2 regions of the Janthinobacterium sp. 67 genome follow, and region 2 is predicted to be linked to the other one. Evidence: predicted binding sites of a transcription regulator. Region 2 holds the regulator's gene; the other holds the start of a gene.
The links. Region 2 encodes FNR, which switches genes on or off when oxygen is low (the NO sensors DNR and NnrR bind a similar motif). Its sites were predicted from a motif close to TTGATNNNNATCAA; they were not measured.

Region 1 (3,418 bases), 3.1 Mb from region 2:
GCCCCACGCCGACGCCTTCCACGCCGTCGATGGCCATCAGCGCCCGCTCGTTGCGACGCTTCGCCGCTTCCAGGCGGCCCGGTGGCGCGGCAGGGGCGTACTGTCCCATACCCTGTCCAGGGGTCTCATCCGGCAAATACGGCATGGCGGCGTCCTCGAAGACGGCAAATGGCGATTGTGCGAATTTACTGTTTGACATGACACACCCTCCTGATGCCTTCCATGATACACCCGGCCCTCCGGCGTTGCAGCACGCTTCGCCGGGCACGTCCATGCGTGGCTGCTCCCCCTGATTGACATCATTGTCGTGCAAGAAACAGCGCCAGGCAAGGCGGCGCAAGGCCGCCCTGTTTGCTCGTGGGAACGTACTCAGGTGTACAAATTGATGTCGAGCGCCACCACCACCCGCCGCATCTGGTTGGCAAACGTGATATTGCCGCCGCCGGCAAACAGCAGGCCGACGGGATTGCGCTGCTGGTTCCAGGTCCAGATGGAAGAGCCGGAATCGCCGCCCGCGCTGAACGCTCCGCTCACGCCCGTGATGGCGATCTGGTCCTGGAACAGCGCGATCCTGCCGCCGCCGTAATTGACGTTGATGGTGGCGCCCAGGCCCGTGATGCGGCCCTGCGTCAATTGCGTCGTGCGGCCGGACTTGCCGACCATCATGCCCAGCGCGGGCGCCACCAGCGCATTGCTGATGCGGAAGTACGCGGGCACGCCGCCGCTCAGGTACACCAGTTCAGGGCGCACCCGGTCTGGCCAGGCCCAGCCGGTGGCGCAATCGACAAAGTTGACGCCGCCGCTGAAATTGATGGGCACGAAGCGCTCGAGCACGGCCACCTGGTCTTGCGGGCAGCGGCCGCCGTCGATGGGGCCAGGCTGCACGATGCAATCGTTGAACACGCCGCCGTTGGAATTGGCCAGCACGTGATTGTTACTAAGAATCATCAAACGGCTGTTGCGCGGTGCGCTGCGGCCCACGGCCAGGCAGCCGATGGTGCCGGCCGTGATGCGGAAATGCCCGACCGACACGCCGCCCGGTGCCGGGCGCAAGCGGAAACGGTGCGGTTGCGCATCGATCACGCCCGTGACGACGATGTTGACGGGTACCCGGTCGCTGGCCACGGCGCGCACGCCCATGGCTCCCACGATGGCAGCCTTGGCCCGGTCGACGGAAGTGGGCTCGGCCACGTACAGGGTCAGGGCCGGCAAGCCAGGCTCGCCGGACGAGCTGTCGCTGGCGCCCTCGCCCAGGCCGATGGACACGCCCTGGATATTGCCGCCGTCGCTGAAGGCATCGGCCGCCCGCACGCCGCCCGCCTGTGAGATGGACTGGCGCATGCCGTTTTCGATGCTGCACTTGATTTCAAGCAATTCCATGCTGACGCCGCTCAAGGCGTCGGGCACGTCCGAGACGGACGCGCTCTCGATCATATTGTCGTCTTCGCCGGGTGCCGAGAATTGGCCGACGGCCTCTTCATCGTCCGCGCTTTGTCCCCTGCCGCTGCCGCCAGGTGGGGCGCTGAAACCATTCTCGTTGCCGATCATCATGCTCTCCTCGTGGGTCGTTCCGAAACACCAGTGTGGGCTGGGTGCACGGGCAGGTATTGATCTGGATTGAACCGCGCTGAGGCAGGGCGGCGTATCCCAACAGGCGCCAGCAAGGATAAAAATAGTTCCCCCGTCAACGTTGAGCGAGATCAGGCGTGCGGGCAGAGGCGGCGCCGTATACTGGCCCTGACAGGCTGGAACCGGGCCAGTTCCACGGCGGCAAGGCCAGCAACGGTATGGATGGGGAAACAATGACGAGCCCTGGTATGACAAGCCAAATGACACGCCAACCCGACGACGACGCGCCTGCGGGCCAGCACGCCGGTTTTGTCCATGGCATGGCGGCCTGGGCGGAAAAACACCGCATCAGTCCCTGGCGCGGCAGTTTTGGCGACTTCATCGAGCAGATCCTGCCCGGCCGCGCGGCCCTGCTCACGCGCAGCGCGCACCAGTATTTGTGGGACATGATGCGCTGGAACGGCCAGACGGACGATGCGGGACGCTTCCGCTGCCGCCTGTTCGACGATGAACTGTTCGGTATCGACGAGGCGATCGACCGGGTCGCCGCCTACTTCAAGGCGGCCGCCGCCGGCTCCGAAGTGGGCCGGCGCATGCTGCTGTTGCTGGGCCCGCCATCGGGCGGCAAGTCGACCATGGTGATCCTGCTCAAGCGGGGGCTGGAAGAATACAGCCACAGCAGCGAAGGCGCGCTGTACGGCATCGCCGGCTGTCCCGTGCACGAATCGCCGCTGCATCTGGTGCCGCACAGCATGCGCGCCGACTTTCGCGCCACTTACGACGCCGAGCTGCACGGCGAACTGTGTCCCCATTGCCGTGCCCGCCTGGAAGAACAGTACGCGGGCGACTTCCTGCGCATGCCCGTCGAACGCATCCACCTGTCCGAGGCGGGCCGCTGCGGCATCGGCACGTATGCGCCGCACGATCCCACCACGGCCGACCTGGCCGACCTCGTGGGTTCCGTCGACCTGTCGAAAGTGGCGCAGTACGGCGACGAAGGCGATCCGCGCGCCTGGTCGTGGTCCGGCGCCGTGTATGCGGCCAGCCGCGGCATGCTGGAAATGATCGAAATCCTCAAGGTCAAGCGGGAATTCCTCTACCTGCTGTTGACATTGACGCAGGAAAAGAACGTCAAGGTGTCGCGTTTCCCCCTGATTTACCTCGATGAAACCATCCTCGCCCACACGAATCTGGCCGAATTTCGCAAATTCCTGCAAGAAAGCGAAAACGAGGCCTTGCTCGACCGTATGGTTATCGTGCAAGTGCCATATACGCTCAACTACCGCGAGGAGGCGCGCATCTACCGCAAGCTGATCCAGTCGGCCGCGCCCGCTTTCCGCGACGTGCACCTCGATCCGCACGTGCTGCATGCGGCGGCCGTGTTCGCCATCCTGAGCCGCTTGTCCGAAGGCGAGGACAAGGAAGCCGAGCTGGTCAAGAAACTGCGCGTGTACGCGGACGAAGACGTCGACGACTTGCAGCATGCCGACATCCGCCGCCTGCGCGAGCGCGACAAGGCGCCCGACGAGGGCCTGTCGGGCGTGTCGCCCCGTTTCGTCATCAATGCCCTGTCTCACGCCATCATTTCCGCCCAGCGCAACAGCCTGTCCACCATGGACGTGCTGCTGGCCCTGAAGGACGGTATCGAGAACGATGCGCGCATCGAACCGCGGCGCAAGCGCCAGTGGGTCGATTACCTGGTGCTCACGCGCAAGGATTTCTATAACCGCTGGGTCAAGGCCGACGTACACAAGGCCTTGTTCGTGTCGTTCGAGCAGGAAGCGCAAGACTTGCTGAATAAATATCTCGATGAAGTCGAAGCCATGCTCGACAACCGCCAGATCCACGA
Region 2 (3,418 bases):
ACATGTGCCCCTACGCGCGCTTCCAGAGCGCCATGTTCGACCAGGACACCCTGATCATCACCTACGATGCCAAGCGCGGCGAACCACGCGGCGCCATGAGCAAGAAGGCCGGCAACAACGACAAGCTGGGCGACTGCATCGATTGCACCCTGTGCGTGCAGGTGTGTCCGACCGGCATCGATATCCGCAACGGCCTGCAGTATGAATGCATCGGCTGCGCCGCCTGTGTCGATGCCTGCAACAGCGTGATGGACAAGGTCGAGCGGCCGCGTGGCCTGATACGCTACAGCACCGACCATGCGATGGAAAACAACTTCAATTCGAAGCAGATCCGCCAGCGCGCCATGCGCCCGCGCGTGCTGATCTACACGTCCATCCTGGCCCTGATCATCATCGCCGTATGTACCTCGCTGGCCCTGCGCACGCCCCTGAAAATGGACGTGATCCGCGACCGCGGTTCGATGGGACGCGAAGTGGAAGACGGCATGATCGAAAACGTCTACCGCCTGCAGATCATGAACACGTCCGAGCAAAGCCAGCATTTCAAGATCAGCGCTTCCGGCTTGCCGGGCCTGACCTTGCTGACGCGCGAAGAAGTGACCTTGCAGCCGACGGAAACGCTGGGCTGGCCGATCCGCCTGCGCGTGCCGCACGGCGTGGGCGAGAAGGGCTCGAACAAGATTGCGATCGAATTGCAATCGCTGGACGACCCGTCGCTGCACGTGCGCGAAAGCGCGGTCTTCATCGTGCCGCGGTGATGTTGATTCGGGGTCGGCCCCTCTGGGTCCGACCCCGGTATTTCGCCGTAGGGGTAGCATTCAACATGCGGTAGGTTTACTGTATTTTCAACCCAGAAGCAAAAGCTGGGGTCAGACCCAAAGGGTCTGCCCCCAAGGAGAACAAAATGTCCGACAGTCTGAAACTGCAAGCCCCCGTTGCCCCGTGGTACAAGCACCGCTGGCCATGGCTGCTGATGATCGGCCCCGGCCTGTCCGTGGTCGTCGGCAGCTTCATGGGCTATATCGCGTTTACGCAGCCCGACGCGCTGGTGGTGGGCGATTATTACAAGCAAGGCAAGGCGATCAACCAGGATTTGAAGCGCGACACGATCGCCAGCGACCTGGCCATGGATACGAGCCTGTCATACGACGTGGCGCAGGCGCGCCTGAGCGGTTCCGTGCACAGCTTCGGCAAGGCCTATCAGGCTCCTTTGCTGCTGCACCTGGCGCATGCGACCCTGCCGGAAAAGGATATCAAGCTGCTGGTGCAGCCCGATGCGGCCGGCAATTTCTCGGTCGCCCTGCCGATGCTCGAACGCAGCCGCTGGCAGGTGCTGGTGGAAAACGACAAGCGCGAGTGGCGCCTGTCCGGCATATGGACCTGGCCCGTGCAACGCAGCATCGCGCTGCGCGCGGATGAAGAGCTATAAAGCTTATTTACAGACGTCCGTGCCTGCCGTAATGGCTTTCAGCTTGGCAGGCTGCAAGATCTCGATCTCGCGGTTCGACACGCGCAGCCAGCCTTCCTTCTTGAATTTCGACAATAAACGGCTGACGCTCTCGATGGTCAGGCCCAGGTAGTTGCCGATTTCCTCGCGCGACATGCGCAGCTGGAAATTGCTGCCCGAATAGCCGCGCGCCTCGTAGCGCGACGCCAGGTTGACGATGAAGGCGGCAAAACGCTGCGTCGCCTGCATATTGCCAAGCAACAGCATGACACTTTGCTCGCGCGTGATTTCCTGGCTCATCATGCGGTGGAAATGACGCAGCAGGGTCGGCATATTGCCCAGCAATTGTTCCAGGCTGGAAAACGGGATTTCACACACTTCGCTGTCTTCCAGCGCCACCGCATTACAGTGGTGGCGGTCGGCGCTGATGGCGTCCATGCCCAGCAGTTCGCCGGCCATCTGGAAACCCGTCACCTGCTCTTCGCCACCGGGATTGATCTGATAGGTCTTGAAGTGTCCCAGGCGGATCGCGTACAGGTTCTGGAACGAGTCGCCGATGCGGAACAGCGAGGCGCCGCGCACGATCTTGCGGCGGCGGCCGATGATCTGGTCCAGCCTGTCCATGTCGCCCACATCGAGGCCCATCGGCAGGCACAATTGATGCATGCTGCAGGTCGAGCATCGCGCACGCAACGCTTCCACGGTTACTGTGGGCAAGGTTGGAGTGAGTAGCGCTTCAGTCATGTCGGTACCTTTTAGAAAATGCAACAACAAGTTTACTGCATACAGGGTTGCCGTGTGCCAATTTCACGGTAATTTCGGCGAATAAACGACGTCCAGCCTTTAATTATATGGCAACATCGTCACAAGCCCATGCGAGGAGGGGCATTTGCGCGGTGCCGCTTGCCAAGTTGATGTATTGATAGGAAAATTCCTAACAGCATTATCTGCCGCCTGTGCCGCCCGGTACTGAAAAGGAAATCATGAAGCCTCTCGGCATCAAAGCAAAAGTCGCGCTGGCCACCAGCCTGACCTCGATCGCCATGATCGCGCTGGTCACCATGATCCAGGTGCGGCACATGCGCGACGACTTCACGCGAGTACTGCTGAGCCAGCAGTCTTCCCTGATCAGCCGCACCGCAGCCGAGCTCGACGACAAACTGGGCATGCTGCTGCAGATCGTCACCCTGACGGCCAGGCAGCAGCCGCCGGAATTGATCGCCCAGCCGGCCCAATTACGCGAATACTATTCGCGCCGCTCGATGCTGGTGCTGTTCGACGACGTGCTGGTGCTCGATGCGCAGGGCGCTGTCGTGGCCGACATGCCGGAAGTGGCGGGGCGCGCCGGCATCAACGTCGCCGAACGCGAGTATTTCCAGACCGTCCTGCGCACGCGCCAGCCCATGATCACGGAACCCATGCTGGGCAAGTCGAGCGGCATGCCCATCGTGCAGATGGTGGCGCCCGTGCTGGCCGCCGATGGCCAGGTGGCCGGCGTGGTGATCGGCGTGCTGCGCCTGTACAAGGACAATCTGCTGGGACGTCTGCGCACGGAAAAGATCGGCAAGAGCGGCTATTACTTCATCCTCACGCGCGGCGCCGTGCCGCGCTACGTGCTGTACCCCGATACCAGCCGCTTGTTGCAGCCGCGCCAACCGAACGCCAACCCGACCACCACCCAGCTATTGAAGGAAGATGGCGAAGGCAGCATGGTCAGCACCAACAGCCGCGGCGTCACGGCCGTCAACAGCTTCAAGCGCCTGAAATCGGTGAACTGGCTGCTGGCCGCCTCGCTGCCCGTCGACGACGCCTTCGAACCGTTCGACGGCGTGCTGTACCGGCTGGTGCTGTGGAGCATCCTCGCCTCGCTGCTGGCCGCTGCCGTTCTGGGCTGGGTCACCGTGCGCCTGCTGTCGCCGCTGGTGCGTTTGCGCGACACCTTGCTGGCCCTGCGCACCAGCGGCAGCCGTT

Region 1: a site for FNR is predicted at 1,608-1,621, ahead of CLU90_RS04520 (serine protein kinase). Genes of this name have one in related genera too.

The regions. Positions count from the first base shown of each region.
Region 1 covers NZ_PGES01000001.1:1,031,467-1,034,884, reverse strand. Annotated here, with positions in the region: gene CLU90_RS04530 (hypothetical protein) at 1-199, opposite strand, end outside; gene CLU90_RS04525 (S1 family peptidase) at 370-1,551, opposite strand; gene CLU90_RS04520 (serine protein kinase) at 1,830-3,418, shown strand, end outside.
Region 2 covers NZ_PGES01000001.1:4,123,002-4,126,419, forward strand. Annotated here, with positions in the region: gene ccoG (cytochrome c oxidase accessory protein CcoG) at 1-758, shown strand, start outside; gene CLU90_RS18445 (FixH family protein) at 905-1,429, shown strand; gene fnr (fumarate/nitrate reduction transcriptional regulator Fnr) at 1,433-2,191, opposite strand; gene CLU90_RS18455 (response regulator) at 2,431-3,418, shown strand, end outside.